2 regions of the Kitasatospora sp. NA04385 genome follow, and region 2 is predicted to be linked to the other one. Evidence: predicted binding sites of a transcription regulator. Region 2 holds the regulator's gene; the other holds the start of a gene.
What was found. Region 2 encodes HrcA, which represses chaperone genes, less so after heat shock. Its sites were predicted from a motif close to TTNGCACTCNGNNNNNCNGAGTGCNAA; they were not measured.
Positions count from the first base shown of each region.

Region 1 (9,117 bases), 2.0 Mb from region 2:
TGCGGATCGCGGTGACGATCTCGCCGACGGTGGACTCCTCGTCCAGGGCGGGCAGCACCACGCTGACGGTGCCGGCCGGGCCGGCGGCGCGTTTGGCCTCCAGCAGCAGGTCGAGCGGCCGGTCGGCGGCCGTCCACGAACGGCGGCGCAGCCAGTCGGCCGCCTCCGGCAGTACCCCGGGCTCGGGCTGCTCCGGCAAGTCTCGCTCCCTGTCTCGGTTCGTCTCGGGTGTCGGACGCGGGGGTCGGTCCGCACGGGCCTTCGGATACAGTCTTCGTATTGCAGGCGCGCCTTCGCACGCGGGGGTCGCTCGCAGCGTACGACCACAACTTCACAGAGCTCATCCAGAGGGACTGAGGGAACGGCCCGTCGAAGTCCCGGCAACCCTCCCGCGCGGCCAGCAGGCCCGGCGGGACAGGTGCCAATTCCGTCCCGGACGCGACCGCGATCCGGGGAAGATGAGGAGAAAGGGCCTCGCCACCATGGCTGTTGACACCGCCGCATCCACCGTCGACCTCGGTCCCGCGACCGCGCTGTCCTGTCGCGAGTGCGGTGCGCGTTCCCCGCTCGGTCCGGACTTCGCCTGTCTCGAGTGCTTCGGTCCGCTGGAGATCGCCTACGACTACCAGGGCTACGACGCCGAGGAGCTGCGCAAGCGGATCGAGGCCGGCCCGGCGTCGATCTGGCGCTACGCCCCGCTGCTGCCCGTCCCGGCCGACGTGGCCGGCAAGCCGAACCTGAACCCGGGCTGGACCCCGCTGGTCAAGGCCGACAACCTGGGCCGCGAGCTGGGCTTCACCGCGCAGCTGCACATCAAGGACGACTCGGGCAACCCGACCCACTCCTTCAAGGACCGGGTGGTGGCCTGCGCGATCGAGGCCGCCCGCGCCTTCGAGTTCACCACGCTGTCCTGCTCCTCCACCGGCAACCTGGCCGGCGCGGTGGGCGCCGCGGCCGCCCGGGCCGGCTTCAAGTCCTGCGTGTTCATCCCGCACGACCTGGAGCAGGGCAAGGTCGTGATGGCCGGGGTGTACGGCGGCGAGCTGGTCGGCATCGACGGCAACTACGACGACGTGAACCGCTTCTGCTCCGAGCTGATCGGCGACCCGGCCGGCGAGGGCTGGGGCTTCGTGAACGTCAACCTGCGCCCGTACTACGGCGAGGGCTCCAAGACCCTGGCGTTCGAGATCTGCGAGCAGCTCGGCTGGCGGCTGCCCGACCAGCTCGTCATCCCGATCGCCTCCGGCTCCCAGCTCACCAAGATCGACAAGGGCCTGCAGGAGCTGATCAAGCTCGGCCTGGTCGAGGACAAGCCGTACAAGATCTTCGGCGCCCAGGCCGAGGGCTGCTCCCCGGTCTCCGCCGCCTTCAAGGCCGGCCGCGACGTGATCAAGCCGGTCAAGCCGGACACCATCGCCAAGTCGCTGGCGATCGGCAACCCGGCCGACGGCCCGTACGTGCTGGACATCGCCCGCCGCACCGGCGGTGCGGTCGAGGACGTCACCGACGTCGAGGTGGTCGAGGCGATCAAGCTGCTGGCCCGCACCGAGGGCATCTTCGCCGAGACCGCGGGCGGCGTGACCGTCGGCGTGCTGAAGAAGCTGGTCGAGACCGGTCAGCTGGACCCGGCCAAGGAGACCGTCGCGATCAACACCGGCGACGGCCTCAAGACCCTCGACGCGGTCGCCGACGCCGGTATGACCGCGGTGATCCGCCCGACGCTGGAGTCCTTCCGCGCCGCCGGCCTCGCCACCGCCTGACACCCAGCCGCAGGACACCCCCAGCCGCAGGACACCCCACGCCCCGAGGAGCACCGCATGAGCGCCACCGTCCGCATCCCGACCATCCTGCGCACCTACACCGGCGGCGCCGCCGAGGTGACCGCCGAGGGCGCCACCCTGTCCGCCGTCATCGCGGACCTGGAGGCGAACCACGCCGGCATCGCCGCCCGCCTGCTGGACGACACCGGCAAGCTGCGCCGCTTCGTCAACGTGTACGTGAACGACGACGACGTGCGTTTCGCCGACGGCCTGGAGACCGAGATCAAGGACGGCGCCTCGGTGTCGATCATTCCGGCGGTGGCCGGCGGCTGCTGACCGCCCCGCATTACCGCGACCGCCGTTCGGTTCGGAATTCAATTGTCCGGACCGGGCGGCGGTTTCGTGCGTACCGGGGACAATGCCCGCGCACCTGCGGCTTTCCCTCCGGGCGGGGCGCCGCAATTCGGCCGGGAGCCGGGGAGTAGAGTCTCGGTCGGGGCCGTTCCCCTCCGCGGCCCGGTTCAATCCTCGTTTTCCGCACCGCGCCCCGCCCGTGCAGGACCCCGTTCCGTCCCGCGCGCTGAGACGGGTACCGGGCCGCCCGCCGTACGTCGCCGCCCGCGGCCGCCCGTTCTGTCAGGCCGCCGTCAGAATTGTGGCGGCGTTTTGCGGTACCCCGTCCGTTATGTCCGGTGGCAATTGTCGGACGGTGCGCCTTTCGCCCCGCGATATCCCCCGACCGGCCCGGACTTTCCCCGGAAATTGGGCCTGTTGCACAGGGCGCATATCCGGATACATTCAGCCGCGACAGAGGCTGCGCCGTACGGGGGGGAGTCCCCAGGCCGGTCTTCCAGACCTCCGGGTCCGCGTCCCGCGGATCTCTGAAGGGCCAGCACAGCACAAGGGGAGTTCGGAATGGCTCAGGGCACCGTCAAGTGGTTCAACGCCGAGAAGGGCTACGGCTTCATCGCGGTCGACGGTGGAGCGGACGTGTTCGTCCACTACAGCGCGATCCAGATGGACGGCTACCGCACCCTGGAAGAGGGCCAGCGGGTCGAGTTCGAGATCTCGCAGGGTCAGAAGGGTCCGCAGGCCGACATGGTCCGCGCCGCCGGCGCCTGAGGCACCGGCTGACCGCACGACCCCGCACAGACGCACAGACAGGCCCGCCCCGACGCGACGGCGTCCGGGGCGGGCCTGTCGGCTTTCCCCGGCGGCCCCGCGGTTTCCCGCCGGGGCCGCCGCCGGAGCCCCCATGGGCTTGCACTCGCCACCCCAGAGTGCTAATCATTGGCGTTAGCACTCACAGTGTGAGAGTGACAAACGGACCGGGCCGGTGAGGCCCCGGAAGCGGTAGGGGAAGGGACCCCCGCTCTCCTGGGCCGTCCGTCGCGGGCACCCCTTGGTCCGAGCAGTCGACCGTGTCCCGGAGGACCACTTCTGATGGCCAAGATCATCGCCTTTGACGAGGAAGCCCGCCGCGGCCTTGAGCGTGGCATGAACCAGCTTGCCGACGCCGTGAAGGTCACGCTCGGCCCCAAGGGTCGCAACGTCGTCCTGGAGAAGAAGTGGGGCGCCCCCACGATCACCAACGACGGTGTCTCCATCGCCAAGGAGATCGAGCTCGAGGACCCGTACGAGAAGATCGGCGCCGAGCTGGTCAAGGAGGTCGCCAAGAAGACCGACGACGTCGCGGGTGACGGCACCACCACCGCCACCGTGCTGGCCCAGGCGCTCGTCCGCGAGGGTCTGCGCAACGTCGCCGCCGGCGCCAACCCGATGGCCCTCAAGCGCGGCATCGAGAAGGCCGTCGCCGCCGTCTCCGACCAGCTGCTGGCCCAGGCCAAGGACGTGGAGACCAAGGAGCAGATCGCCTCCACCGCCTCCATCTCGGCCGCCGACACCCAGATCGGCGAGCTCATCGCCGAGGCCATGGACAAGGTCGGCAAGGAAGGCGTCATCACCGTCGAGGAGAGCAACACCTTCGGCCTGGAGCTCGAGCTCACCGAGGGCATGCGCTTCGACAAGGGCTACATCTCCGCCTACTTCGCCACCGACCTGGAGCGCATGGAGGCGAGCTTCGAGGACCCGTACATCCTCATCGCCAACTCCAAGATCTCCTCGGTCAAGGACCTCCTCCCGCTGCTGGAGAAGGTCATGCAGAGCGGCAAGCCGCTCGTCATCATCGCCGAGGACGTGGAGGGCGAGGCCCTCTCGACCCTGGTCGTGAACAAGATCCGCGGCACCTTCAAGTCCGTCGCCGTCAAGGCCCCGGGCTTCGGCGACCGCCGCAAGGCCATGCTCGGCGACATCGCCATCCTGACCGGCGGCACCGTGATCTCCGAGGAGGTCGGCCTCAAGCTGGAGAACGCCGGCGTCGACCTGCTCGGCACCGCCCGCAAGGTCGTCATCACCAAGGACGAGACCACCATCGTCGACGGCGGCGGCGACAGCGACCAGGTCGCCGGCCGGGTCAACCAGATCCGCGCCGAGATCGAGAACTCCGACTCGGACTACGACCGCGAGAAGCTCCAGGAGCGCCTCGCCAAGCTGGCCGGCGGCGTGGCCGTCATCAAGGCCGGCGCGGCCACCGAGGTCGAGCTCAAGGAGCGCAAGCACCGCATCGAGGACGCGGTGCGCAACGCCAAGGCCGCCGTCGAGGAGGGCATCGTCGCCGGTGGCGGCGTCGCCCTGCTGCAGGCCGGTGTCGCGTTCGACAAGCTGGAGCTGGAGGGCGACGAGGCCACCGGTGCCAACATCGTCCGGGTGGCCCTGGAGGCCCCGATCAAGCAGATCGCGACCAACGCCGGCCTCGAGGGCGGCGTCGTGGTCGAGAAGGTCCGCAACCTGCCCGCCGGCCACGGCCTGAACGCCGCGACCAACGAGTACGTCGACCTGGTCGCCTCCGGCATCATCGACCCGGCCAAGGTCACCCGCTCCGCGCTGCAGAACGCCGCCTCCATCGCGGCGCTGTTCCTCACCACCGAGGCCGTCATCGCCGACAAGCCGGAGAAGGCCGCCGCGGCCGCCGGCGGCGGCATGCCGGGCGGTGACATGGACTTCTGATCCTCCGGGATCCGACGTTCCACGCGTTCGCTCGTGAGGGCGGCCTCCTTCGTGAGGCCGCCCTCACGGCGTTCCCGGCCGCCGCGGCGCTTTGGGACAATGGGCGGATGGCCAGTTCCGACATCGAAGCCGCCCTGCACAGCGCCCGGGCGCTGATCCTCGCCGACCTCACCGCCCGGGACGTCGCCGACGCGGCGATCGTCTCGCTGGTGGAGGACGCCGTCACGCACCGCCGCTGGTGGCTCGAACAGTGGCCCGCCGGGTGCGAGTTCGTCCTCGGCCTGATCGCCCAGGACGTCCAGGACGCGCTGCTGGAGTCGTACGGGCGCTGGCCGCTGTGCACCGCCTGCGCCGAGGAGGAGGACGATCCGCACGCGCTCGGGGTCGAGCCGGAGCTCGGCCCGGACCCGCACTGGGTGTGCGGCAAGCGCGGCGTCGCGGTCGCCCCGGTCGGCGGGCTCGTCTGATCCTCGCCGCCCCCGGGCCGGTCCGGTCGCGGCAGGTGGCGGTCCCACCTGGTCGGTGACGTGTCACCGGACGAACTGCGTTCCTGCGCCGCCGGGTCGGGCGCGGCGCCCGGGTGATCGCCCGCCCGGCGGGGGATCAGCCTTCCAGGGCGGCCAGTTCGCGGTGCATGTTCGCGCGGGCCCGGGCGTCGTAGCGGGCGTGGCCCTCGGGGGTGCGGTAGAGGGCGGGCAGGGCGAGGAGTTGGCGCAGGACCGTGGCGCGGCCCGCGCGGAAGGCGTCCGGCGGGACGAAGGAGTACTCGTCGCGGACGGCGGCGGCGTAGGCGTCGTACGCCTCGCGCGGGCCGCCGAGGACGGCGAGGTCGGCGTCGCAGAGCACCTCGCCGTTGCGGTCGCCGGGGGCCGGGTGGTGGGTGACGGTGAGCCGGACCAGGCGGTCGACCTCGTGGACCAGCGGTTCGGGCAGGCCGGCCTCGCGCAGGGCGCGGCAGGCGAGCGCGGCGCTGCGCTCCTCGTTCTCGGAGCGGTCGGGGCGGTAGACGGCGTCGTGGAACCAGGCGGCGAGCCGGACGGCGTCGGGGTCGTCGGCGTGGTCGGCGAGTTCGTCGACGCGGTCGAGCACGGCCTCCAGGTGGGAGGTGGTGTGGTAGCGGCGCTGCGGCTCGGCCCAGCGGGTGAGCAGGTCGCGGGCGTAGGGCTCGGGGTCGGCGGTGGCGCCGCAGCGGGTGAGCAGGACGTGCCAGCGCGCGGACAGCGGTGCGGTCATGGCGCTCATTCTGCTCCTCGGGGTGCGGGGCGGATGCGCCGCGGTGTGATCCAGCCTATATGTAGTCCGCCGACTTATGCCGCACACTTGAGTAGTTGGCGTCCGGCGGCTATACATACTCGGTATGCAAGACGTTTCGCCGTTCCGAGGGGGAGCCATGACCGGATCGAACGCGCAGGCCGTACTGCGCCTGGAGGGGGTCGGCCGGGTGCACGGCCGGGGCGCGGCCGAGGTGCACGCGCTGCACCCGGTCGACCTGGAGGTGCGGGCCGGGGAGTTCCTGGCGGTGATGGGCCCGTCCGGCTCGGGGAAGTCCACCCTGCTCGCACTGGCCGGCGGCCTGGACCGGCCCTCCCGCGGGCGGGTGCTGGTGGAGGGCGCCCCGCTGGAGGGGCTGAGCCGGGCCCGGCTGGCCGACGTGCGCCGCCGCTCGGTGGGCTACGTGTTCCAGTCGTACAACCTGCTCCCGGCCCTGACCGCGGCCGAGAACATCGCGCTGCCCCGCGAGCTGGAGGGGGTCTCCGCCCGCACCGCCCGCGCCGAGGCGCTGACCGTGCTGGAGGAGCTGGGCATCGGCGAACTCGCCGACCGCTTCCCGGAGGACATGTCGGGCGGCCAGCAGCAGCGGGTCGCGATCGGCCGGGCCCTGTCCGGGCAGCGCCGGCTGGTGCTGGCCGACGAGCCCACCGGGGCGCTGGACTCGGCCACCGGCGAGGCGGTGCTGGAGGTGCTGCGGGCCCGCTGCGACGCCGGGGCGGCCGTCATGATGGTCACCCACGACGCCTCCCACGCCTCCTGGGCGGACCGGGTGGTCTTCCTGCGCGACGGCCGGATCGACGAAGAGGCGGTGCGCCGATGAGCGCCCTGCGGGCGGTGCTGCGGATCGCGCGCCGCGACGCCTGGCGGGCCAAGGGCCGCAGCGCCCTGGTCGCCGCGATGATCGCGCTGCCGGTGCTCGGCGCGACCGGCGTCGACGTGGTGCACCGCAGCGGACAGCTGACCGCCGAGCAGCGCGCCGACCGGCTGATGGGCCGGGCCGACGCCCTGGTCGGCGCGTACGACCCGGGCTGGACGATCGAGCAGGCGGTCTTCCCCGCCGACGGCGTCCGCACCCTGCCGAAGCGCCCCGACGCCGAGCCGAGCGCCGAGCAGCGGCGCGCCGCCGACACCGAACCGACCACCCTGCTCGGCGAGTTGCTGCCGCCCGGCAGCACCCTGACCCCGGCCCGCACCGGCCCGGTCGCCTCGGTGCGGACCGTCGACGGGCTGGCCCCCGCCGACACCTTCGAGGCCGACCTGACCGGCGGCCTCTGGCAGGGCCGGATCGACCTGGTGTCCGGCCGGGCCCCCGCCGCCCCGCACGAGGCCGCCGCCACCCGGGCCTTCCTGTCCACCACCGGGCTGCGGATCGGCGACCGCGTCACCGTCCGCGGCCTGGAGTCCACCCCGTTCACCCTGACCGGCACCGTCGAGCACCCCGCGGACCTGAACGCCGTCGAACTCGTCGCCCGCCCGGGCGAGTTGTACCGGCAGCTGGACGAGGCGCAGGCCGCCGCCGGGCTCGCCCCGCAGGCCCCGTCCGCCGAGCAGGCCGCCGCCCGCAAGGCCGCCTGGCTGGTCACCCTGCCCGCCGGCACCTTGCTCGACTGGTCCCGGGTGCGGCAGCTCAACGCGCACGGCTACACCATGGCCGCCCGCCAGGTCGCCGCCCACCCGCCCGCCGAGGCGCTGGAGCGGCAGGAGGCCGTCGGCGCGCAGGGCGAACGCGAACGCGCCCTGATGACCGCCGCCACCACCGCCGCGATGGCGCTGCTGGAGGTCGCCCTGCTGGCCGGGCCGGCCTTCGCGGTCGGCGCCCGCCGGGCCCGCCGCCAGCTCGCGCTGCTCGGCGCGGCCGGCGGTCGGCCCGGGCACGTGCGGGCCGTGGTGCTCGGCGGCGGCCTGGTGCTCGGCGCCGTCGGCGCCGCACTCGGCGCGCTGCTCGGCGCCGGGCTGGTGGCCGTGCTGCGCACCCGGCTGGAGGAGTGGGGCGGCAGCCGGTTCGGACAGCTGACGCTGCGCCCGACCGAACTGCTGGCGATCGCCGCCGTCGGCGTCGTCACCGCCGTGCTGGCGGCCCTGCTGCCCGCGCTCCAGGCCGGCCGCCGCGAGGTGCTCGCCGGGCTCACCGACCGGGACCCGGTGCGCCGCGCCTCCCGCCGCACCCCGCTGCTCGGCCTGGCCGCCGTCCTGCTGGGCGCCGCGCTGGCGCTGTACGGGGCGGTCGCCGGACCGGTCGCCGGACCGCCGGTGCTGGCCGGGCTGAGCGTGCGCACGCTGTCCGTGCTGGGCGGCGCGGTGCTCGCCGAACTCGGACTGCTGCTCTTCACCCCGCTGCTGCTGGCCCTGCTCGGCCGGCTCGCCCGCCGACTGCCGGTCGGCCCCCGGCTGGCGCTGCGCGACGCCGCCCGGCACCGCTCGCGCACCGCGCCCGCGGTGGCCGCCGTGCTCGCCGCGGTGGCCGGCGCCGTCGCGGTCGGCGTGCACTCCACCGGCGCGGAGGCCCAGGACCGGGCCGGCTACCGGCTGGAACAGCCCGTCGGCGCCGTCCGGCTCACCGTGCACGGCGACGTGAACGCGCTGCCGCAGCTGCGCGCCGCCCTGCCGCAGGACCTGCCGGACCTCGGCGAACGCGCGGACCTCTACCAGGCCAAGTACGTGTTCTGCGACGGATGTTGGGGCTTGGTCTACGCCGAGGGCGGCCAGCGCTACGGGGCGGCCGTCACCACCGAGGCCGTGGTCGGGGACGCCCCCGTGCTGCACAACCTGCTGGCGCTGCACGACCCGCGCGCGGAGCAGGCGCTGCTGGCCGGGAAGGCCGTGGTCACCGACCCGTCCTACCTGCACGACGGGCAGGCCGTGCTGCGGACGCAGGGCGAGGCGGGCGCGCCCAAGGAGCTGCGGGTGGACGCGGTGCTGGTCGAGCGCCCGGTCGGGCAGCGCTACGCGCCGCTGGTGCTCACCCCCGACACGGTCCGCCGGCTGGGCCTGGAGGCCGAGCCCGCCGGGGCGGTCTGGC
Region 1 covers NZ_CP054919.1:4,509,919-4,519,035, forward strand. Annotated here, with positions in the region: gene HUT16_RS20230 (glucosyl-3-phosphoglycerate synthase) at 1-199, opposite strand, end outside; SAM riboswitch class I at 338-465, shown strand; gene thrC (threonine synthase) at 483-1,760, shown strand; gene HUT16_RS20240 (MoaD/ThiS family protein) at 1,818-2,096, shown strand; gene HUT16_RS20245 (cold-shock protein) at 2,676-2,882, shown strand; gene groL (chaperonin GroEL) at 3,204-4,826, shown strand; gene HUT16_RS20255 (hypothetical protein) at 4,934-5,293, shown strand; gene HUT16_RS20260 (hypothetical protein) at 5,430-6,059, opposite strand; gene HUT16_RS20265 (ABC transporter ATP-binding protein) at 6,217-6,918, shown strand; gene HUT16_RS20270 (FtsX-like permease family protein) at 6,915-9,117, shown strand, end outside.
Region 1: a site for HrcA is predicted at 3,057-3,083, ahead of groL (chaperonin GroEL). Genes of this name have one in related genera too.

Region 2 (9,117 bases):
GACGTCGGGGGTGACGCCCCGGTTCTCCAGGTTCCAGCCGTAACCCTTCAGCCAGAACGAGTACTTGGGCTGGGTGACCAGCGTCCCGTCGACCAGGGTGTACCTGCTGTCGATGCCGATGACGCCGCCCCAGGTGCGGGTGCCGACCACCGGGCCGATGCCCAGGGCCTGGATCGCGGCGTTGACGATGTCGCCGTCGGAGCCGGAGAACTCGTCGGCCAGCGCCACCACCGGGCCGCGCGGGGCGTCGCCGGGGTACGGGTCGGGGTGGGCGAGGTCGCGGCCGTGGTTCCAGCCGACGATCCGGCGGGCCAGCTTCTCGACGATCAGCTGGGAGGTGTGGCCGCCGCGGTTCTCCCGCAGGTCGAGGACGACGCCCTCCAGGGACATCTCGAACCGCAGGTCGCGGTGGAGCTGCGCCCAGCCGGCGCTCTGCATGTCGGGGACGTGCAGGTAGCCGAGCCGTCCCCCGGACAGCTCGCGGACGGCGGCCCGCCGCCCGGCGACCCAGTCGTGGTAGCGCAGCGCCTCCTCGTCGTCGAGCGGCACCACCACGGGGTGGCGCTCGCCGCCGTCCCGGCCGGTGACGGTGAGCTCGACCGGCTGGTCGGCGGTGCCGGCCAGCAGCGGGGCGGGGCCGCTGACCGGGTCGACCGGGCGGCCGTTGACGGCCAGCAGCGCGTCGCCGGGCCGGACCGCCACGCCGGGCGCGGCCAGCGGGGAGCGGGCCCGCGGGTCGGAGGACTCGCCGGGCAGCACCCGGGCCACCCGCCACAGCTCGCCGTCGCGCACCAGGTCCGCGCCGAGCAGGCCCTGCCGCCGGGCGGCCTCGGTGCCGCGGCCGGGCGGCAGCACGTACGCGTGCGAGGTGCCGAGCTCGCCGACCGTCTCCCACAGCAGGTCGACCAGGTCGGAGCGGCTGCCGAGGTGCTCGACCAGCGGCCGGTACCTGGCCAGGACGCCCGCCCAGTCGACGCCGCCCAGGTCGGCGCGCCAGAAGTTGTCCCGCATCAGGCGGCCGTTCTCGTCGAACATCTGCCGCCACTCGGCGGCCGGGTCGACGGTCACCCGGACCCGGTCCAGGCCGACGTCGCCCTCCTCGTCCTCCCCGGCCTTCTGGTCGGCGGGCACGATCCGCAGCGAGCCGTCCTCCAGCACCGCCAGCCGGGCGCCGTCGCCGCTGACCGCGAACGCGTCGACGCCGGTGAGCAGTTCCTCCGCCCGCCGCTTGCGCAGGTCGAACCGCTCCAGCGCGGTGCGGGCCGGCTCGTCGTCCAACGAGGCGGCGCTGTCGCCGAGTTCGCCGCCGAACGGGTACCTGGTCCACAGCACCCCGTCCTTCGCGGCGCGCAGCACCCCGAACCGCCCGGCCTCCACCGGGAACGGCACGATCCGGTCGGCGAGGCCCTCCAGGTCGACCCGGGTGACCGGCACCGCGGCGTCCTTCTCGCTCTCCTTGGGCTCCTCCTCCTCGCCGCCCGCCGGCCGCCCGCCGCGCTGCGGGCCGAACGGCGACGGGGTCTCGGCGGCCAGCGTCAGCAGGTACGGGCGGGTGCCGCCGGGGAAGGACAGGTCGAAGGCGTGCTGGTCGTACACCGGGTCGAAGCTGCGCACCGAGAGGAACGCCAGGTGCCTGCCGTCCGCGGTGAAGGCCGGCGAGTAGTCGTGGAAGCGCTGCGGGGTGGCCTCGCCGACGGTGCGCGAGGTCAGGTCGGCGAGCATGATCTGCCGCAGCGACCACGGGCCGAGCACCGGCTGCGACCAGGCCAGCCAGCCCGAGTCCGGGCTGAACACCAGTCCGGAGACCTCGCCGTCGGCGCTGCGCGCCAGCTCGCTCACCGCGCCGTCGCTGAGCGCCACCAGCAGCACCCGGCCGTCGTGCGAGGCCACCGCGAGCTGCCGGCCGTCCGGCGAGACCACCAGGGCGCGCACCCGGCCGAGCTGTCCGGCCGCCAGCCGGCGGCGCTCGGCGCCCAGCACCGCCGGGGCGTGCTCCAGCGCGTCGTCGCCCTCGGCGTCGGTGACCCAGACCGCGCCCTGCGCGCCGTCCTCGCCGGGGACGACCCGGGCCAGCCGGGCCCGTGCGCCGGGCGTCTCGTCCAGCACCCGGGCCGGGCCCTCCCGGTGGGTCACCCAGTGCACGGTGCCGCGCACCACCACGGCCGCGGCCCGGCCGGTGCGGTCCGGCGCGGCGCTCTCCACCTGCCCGGCGGCGGCCGTCGGGTGCGGGCGGCGCCGGGTGCGCGGCCCGGCCGGGCGGACGTCCAGCCGGCGCGGCCGGGCGCCGTCCAAGTCGTCCAGCAGCCACAGCTCACCGGCGCTCTGCCAGACGACCCGGGTGCCGTCGGTGGACGCCTGCCGGGCGTAGAACCCGCTGTCCGCCGGGCCGTGCGCCCGCAGGTCGGAGCCGTCCGGGAGGCTGGAGTACAGCCGCCCGGTGCCCTCGTGGTCGGAGAGGAACGCCACCCGGTCGCCGACCCACAGCGGGCACTCCAACTGCCCGTCCAGGTCGGCGTGCAGGCGCTCGAACCGGGCGCCGCCGATCCACAGCTTCCCGGCCCGGCCGCCCCGGTAGCGCTTCCAGTGCGCGGCCTCCCGGTTGTGCGTCCCCAGCAGCACCCGGCCGCCGCCGGCGCCCTCCGGCACCGGCTCGAAGGCCAGCGAGCCGATCGGCCCGTACGGCAGCCGCGACGGCTCCCCACCGTCCAGCGGCACCGCGAACGCCCAGGTCCGCCGGATCGTCTCCTGCCCGGCGGTGGTGATCGCGACCGGCCGGCCGTCGCCGCTCCACCCGACCAGCGCGGTGAGCGGGCTCCCCCAGTACGTCAGCCGCCGCGCCGGGCCGCCCTCCACCGGGCCGACGTGCACCTCCGGCGCGCCGTCCCGGGTCGAGGCCCAGGCCAGCGACCGCCCGTCCGGCGAGAACCGCACCGCGCCGACCGGCACCTGGTCCGCCGTCACCCGCCAGGCCCGCCCGCCGTCCACCGGCGCCAGCCAGACGTCGTCCTCGGCGACGAAGGCCACCAGGTCGCCGTGCAGGTGGGGGTGGCGCAGGTAGCCGCGCGTCGATTCCGTCATCCCGCCAGCCTAGGCGGGAACCGCGGCGCCACGTCAGAGGTCGGACCCGAAACCCGCCGCGCGGGGCGCCGGACCCGAAACCCGCCGCACGGAGCACGAAACCCGCCGCGCGGGGCGCCGGGCCCCGGGGAGGCCCGCCCCGCCCGTCACCCCCAGCGGCCGGTGCGGCCCAGCAGCAGGGAGCCGGCCGCGACGCCCGCCGTGGAGGTGCGCAGGACGGAGCGGCCGAGGCGGTAGGGCGCGGCGCCGGCCTCGGCGAAGGCGGCGATCTCCTCCGGGGAGACGCCCCCCTCGGGCCCGACGACCAGGACGATCTCGCCGTCGGCGGGCAGCTGCGCGGTGGCCAGCGGCAGCGCGCCCTCCTCGTGCAGGACGGCCGCGAAGCCCGCGGCGGCGAGCAGCGGCAGCAGCTGCCGGGTGGTCACCGCGTCCCGGACCTCGGGGAAGCGCAGCCGCCGCGACTGCTTGCCGGCCTCGCGCGCGGTGGCCCGCCACTTGGCGAGCGCCTTGGCGCCGCGCTCGCCCTTCCACTGGGTGATGCAGCGGGAGGCGGCCCAGGGCACGATCGCGTCGATCCCGGCCTCGGTCATGGTCTCGACGGCGAGTTCGCCGCGGTCGCCCTTGGGGAGGGCCTGGACGACGGTGATCCGGGGCGCGGGCGCGGGTTCCTCGCGGACGGCGGTGACCAGGACGTCGAGGGCGTCCTTGCCGTGCAGCGCGGCGACGGTGCCGTCCGCGCCGCGGCCGCGGCCGTCGGCGAGGGTGAGCGCCTCGCCGGGCTCCAGGCGTTTGACGGCGACGGCGTGCCGGCCCTCGGGGCCGTCGAGCCGGACGGTCGCGCCGGGGGCGGTCCCCGTCAGGTCGTCGACGACGAACACGGGTGCGGTCATCGGTGCAGCGGTCCTCTCAGCAGGGCCCATCGAAAAAACCGGCCGGGAGCGGCGGGGGCGCGCAGCCCCCCGCCGCTCCCGGCCCGGGTGGTACGGGTCTCACCGGCCGTTGAAGGCGTCCTTCAGCCGGGAGAACAGGCCCTGCTGGCCGGGCGCGAACTGCCCGGACGGACGCTCCTCGCCGCGGAGCATGGCGAGCCGGCGCAGCAGCTCCTCCTGCTCCGGGTCGAGCTTGGTGGGCGTCTGCACCTCGACGTGCACTATCAGGTCGCCCCGGCCGCCGCCGCGCAGGTGGGTGATGCCGCGGCCGTGCAGCGGGATCGACTGGCCGGACTGGGTGCCGGGCCGGATGTCGACCTCCTCCAGGCCGTCCAGGGTCTGCAGCGGCACCTGGGTGCCGAGCGACGCGGCGGTCATCGGGATGGTGACGGTGCAGTGCAGGTCGTCGCCGCGCCGCTGGAAGGTCGGGTGGCTGGTCTCGGCGATCTCGACGTACAGGTCGCCGGCGGGGCCGCCGCCGGGGCCGACCTCGCCCTCGCCGGCCAGCTGGATCCGGGTGCCGTTGTCGACGCCGGCCGGGATCTTGACCGTGAGGGTGCGGCGGGCGCGGACCCGGCCGTCGCCGGCGCACTCTGGACAGGGGGTGGGGACGACGGTGCCGAAGCCCTGGCACTGCGGGCAGGGGCGGGAGGTCATGACCTGGCCCAGGAAGGACCGGGTGACCTGGGAGACCTCGCCCTTGCCGCGACACATGTCGCAGGTCTGCGCGGAGGTGCCGGGCGCGGCGCCCTCGCCGTTGCAGGTGGTGCAGGTGACGGCGGTGTCGACCTGGAGCTCCTTGGTGGTGCCGAAGGCGGCCTCCTCCAGGGTGATCTCCAGCCGGATCATGGCGTCCTGGCCGCGGCGGGTGCGCGAGCGCGGGCCGCGCTGGCCGGTCGCGGCGCCGAAGAAGGCGTCCATGATGTCGGAGAAGCCGAACCCGGCCGCACCCGCGCCGAAGCCGCCCGCGCCGCCGCCCGGCGACAGCGGGTCCCCGCCGAGGTCGTAGACCTGGCGCTTCTGCGGATCGGAGAGCACCTCGTAGGCGGCGTTGATCTCCTTGAACCGCTCCTGCGTCTTCGGGTCCGGGTTGACGTCCGGGTGCAGTTCACGGGCGAGGCGCCGGAACGCCTTCTTGATCTCGTCCTGCCCCGCGTCGCGTCGGACGCCGAGTACCGCGTAGTAGTCCGTGGCCACCAAATGCTCCGGTTTGTTCCGCCTCTAGAAGTGCCTGCGACAGCACGCTGCTTGTTGCGCCGTTCCGCTGCGGACGCGCCGTCCCGCTACGACTCCGCCAGGATCTGGCCGACGTACCGTGCCACCGCGCGCACCGCCCCCATTGTGCCCGGGTAATCCATCCGGGTCGGACCGATCACTCCCAGCTTTGCCACGCTCTGGTCGCCCGAACCGTAACCGACCGAGACCACCGACGTGGAATTGAGCCCCTCGTAGGCGATCTCGTGGCCGATCCGGACCGTCATCGCCGAGTCGGCCGTCTCACCCAGCAGGCGCAACAGCACCACCTGCTCCTCCAGGGCCTCCAGGACCGGCCGGATGGTGAGCGGGAAGTCGTGGCCGAAGCGGGTCAGGTTGGCGGTGCCCGCCAGCATGATCCGCTCCTCGTTCTGTTCGGCCAGCGCCTCGAACAGGACGGTCAGCACGGTGCTGACCGCGGGCCGGTCGGCGGGCTCGAAGCCGGCCGGCAGGTCCTCCAGGACGGTCGGCACCTCGGGCAGCCGGCAGCCGCCCGCCATGCTGTTGAGCCTGGCCCGCAGGTCGCCGAGCAGGGCCTCGCCGACCGGGGCGGGGCAGTCGACCATCCGCTGTTCGACCCGGCCGGTGTTGGTGATCAGCACCAGCATCAGCTTGGCCGGGGTGAGTGACACCAGTTCGATGTGCCGCACGGTGGAGCGGGTCAGCGAGGGGTACTGGACGACCGCGACCTGCCTGGTCAGCTGGGCGAGCAGCCGCACCGTCCGGGCGACCACGTCGTCCAGGTCGACCGCGCCCTCCAGGAAGTGCCGGATCGCCCGGCGCTCCGGAGCGGTCATCGGCTTGACCTCGGCGAGCCGGTCGACGAACAGCCGGTAGCCCTTGTCGGTGGGGATCCGGCCCGCACTGGTGTGCGGCTGGTGAATGTACCCCTCCTCCTCCAGCGCGGACATGTCGTTGCGGACGGTGGCCGGGGAGACGCCCAGGTTGTGCCGCTCCACCAGCGCCTTGGAGCCGACCGGCTCCTCGGTGCCCACGTAGTCCTGGACGATCGCCCTGAGCACCGCGAGCCGCCGCTCGTCCAGCGGCCGGGCGGACGGGCGCGTGTCGATGAGTCGGCCGTCGGGCTTGCCGTCGTCCGGCATGGGGCACGCACCTCCGTCGTCGTCCGTTGTTCCGGTGTCCGGTCCGGGCCTGGCACTCAGCCGGGCAGAGTGCCAGAACCGTACGTGCCAGTGTACGGCCAGGGCCTGACGGCAGGAACGGTACGCCCGCGTGATCCTCGTCCGATGGCGCCGCGACGCGCCCGGGGGGTGTCCCGTTCCCACCGAATTCCCACCGTTTCGGATGGTGCCCGCGGGCCCGCCCGGTGGCAGCATCGAAGACGAGCGGGGCGGACGGCGCGGCGGGGCCGCGGGTCCGGGCCGCACGAAGCGCAGAGGAGGAGCAGCGATGTCGGCGGCACAGCACTCCCGGTTCACCCCCGACCGCGGCCTGACCGGCCGGATGGTCACCACCATGTTCCTGATCGGCCTGGTCTACGTGGGCTTCACCGGCCTGCTGATCGTGCTGCTGCGCGGCGCCTGGCCGCTGGTGGTGCTGATCTCCGGCGGCCTGTTCGTCGCGCAGTTCTGGTTCTCCGACAAGATCACCGAGCGGGCGATGGGCGCCCACCGGGTGACCCCCGAGCAGTACCCGCAGCTGCACGGCGCGGTGGACCGGCTGTGCGCGCTGGCCGACATGCCCAAACCCAGGGTCGCGGTCGCCGACAACGACATGCCCAACGCCTTCGCCACCGGCCGCAACCCGCAGAACGCGGTGATCTGCGTGACCACCGGGCTGCTGCGCCGGCTGGAGCCGGAGGAGCTGGAGGGCGTGCTGGCCCACGAGCTGTCGCACGTCGCGCACCGGGACGTCGCGGTGATGACGGTGGCCGGCTTCCTCGGCGTGCTGGCCGGCGCGATGACCAGGATCGCCCTGTACGGCGGGATGATGGGCGGCGGCAACCGGAACAGCAACGACCAGAACGCGGCGATCGCGATGGTGCTGATCCCGCTGGCCTCGATGGTGGTGTACGCGATCAGCTTCCTGCTGACCAGGCTGCTGTCGCGCTACCGCGAGCTGGCCGCCGACCGGGCGGCCGCCCAGCTGACCGGCCGGCCGGCCGCGCTGGCCTCGGCGCTGACCAAGGTGACCGGGCAGATCGCCGCCATCCCGAGCAAGGACCTGCGGCAGGCCCAGCCGTACAACGCCTTCTACTTCGCCCCGGCGCTGAGCGCCAAGGAGGCGGCCTCGCAGCTGTTCGCCACCCACCCGTCGCTGGAGCAGCGGCTGGCACAGCTGCGGAAGGTCTCCGAAGAACTCGGGCGCTGAGCCCGTCCACCGTCAGAAGGAGCTTTCCGCGTGGGATTCCTGGACGCCCTGTTCGGCCGGAGCAAGCCGGTGAAGCCCGACCTCGACCAGCTGTTCGGCGTCCCGTCGGCGGCGCTGACCCTGCAGGCCGCCAAGGGGTTCCTCCCGACCGGCCTGGGATCGGTCTGCTTCGCCGCGGTCGAGGGCGCGGCCTTCACCGAGGTGCAGCAGCAGGTGCGGGCGCTGCTGGACGCGGACACCGGGCGCGGCGGCGTGCCGGTCGAGGCGTCCCGGGACGCGTACGGGTACTCCTGGCTGCTGGCCCGGCACACCCCCGACGAGCTGCCCGACCTGGTCAACGACCTGCACGCGGTCAACAGCGAGCTGGAGGCCGGCGGTTTCGGGCCGCAGCTGCTCTGCTCGCTGGTCGGCTTCCGGGACGCCGAGGGCCGCTCGCTGGCGCTGGTGTACCTGTACAAGCGCGGCACCTTCTACCCGATGTGCAAGGTCGCCGGGCAGGAGAAGCGGGACAACCCGCTGGAGATCGAGGTCTCCCACCTGCTCCGCGACGACCTGCGGATCGAGCCGGACCTGTCCCGCTGGTTCCCGGTCTGGGGCGCTCCCGGCATCGAGGACTGAGCCCGCGGGGGCCCGTCCCCGCGCCCGGCTCAGCTCCGGCTCAGCCCCGGCTCAGCCCCGGCCGACGTCCTGGTAGGCGGTCTGGTAGGCGTCCTGGTAGGCGGCCACCGCCGCGTCGACGACCGCCCGCAGGTCCGCGGCCTCCCGCTCGCCGCCGTTCTCCTGCACCACCAGCAGCACGTCGCCGTCGCGCAGCACCGCGGTCCGGTCGGTCCAGACCGGGCCGCCGCCGTCGACGGCGCGCCAGGTGACGTGCAGCAGCAGACCGCCGCCGAGCGGTTCGACGGCCACCGTCCGCTCGCTGCGGGTGCCGTCGACGAGCGCGGTGCCGGGGGCGGCGCAGCGCAGGGCGGCGGCCAGCAGGTCGGCCAGTATCCGGGCGGCCCGGCCGGGCGGGTAGCGCTCCAGCGACTCCCGGCCGGACCAGCCCCGGTCCAGGTCGTCGGCCGGGGGGCGCTCGACGCCCACCGCGACGTCCTCCAGCGGCGGGGCGTGCCGGGTCAGGAAGGAGTCGGTGTCGAGCTCCTCGCAGGGCACCTCGGCCAGCGGCTCCGGGCTGCCCCCGCCGCTCGGCGCCCGGGTGGTGGTGAGGTCCGCGGCGCCGGTGCGCAGCGCGTAGCCGGGCGGCAGCCGGTCGGCGGTCAGCAGCGCGTCCCGCAGCGCGCGCGGTCCCGTCCGGGCGGCGGCGCCAGTGCAGCCCGTCGCGCCCAGCACGATCGCGGTGGCCGCCGCCACCGCCGTCCAGCCCCGTCCGCGCACCCGTGCCCTCCCGTCCCCGCCCGCTCCGTACCCTCGCACACCCGCCCCGGCCGCGGCCTGACGCGCCGTCGGCCCGGCGGCGGGGTCCGTAGACTGCCGACCATGCGGAGCAGGGAGTACGGACCGGATCTGACCCCGCCGTGGAAGC
Region 2 covers NZ_CP054919.1:2,512,029-2,521,145, forward strand. Annotated here, with positions in the region: gene HUT16_RS10970 (S41 family peptidase) at 1-3,078, opposite strand, end outside; gene HUT16_RS10975 (16S rRNA (uracil(1498)-N(3))-methyltransferase) at 3,225-3,968, opposite strand; gene dnaJ (molecular chaperone DnaJ) at 4,068-5,204, opposite strand; gene hrcA (heat-inducible transcriptional repressor HrcA) at 5,291-6,364, opposite strand; gene htpX (zinc metalloprotease HtpX) at 6,672-7,592, shown strand; gene HUT16_RS10995 (hypothetical protein) at 7,623-8,210, shown strand; gene HUT16_RS11000 (hypothetical protein) at 8,262-8,969, opposite strand; gene HUT16_RS11005 (DUF3097 domain-containing protein) at 9,072-9,117, shown strand, end outside.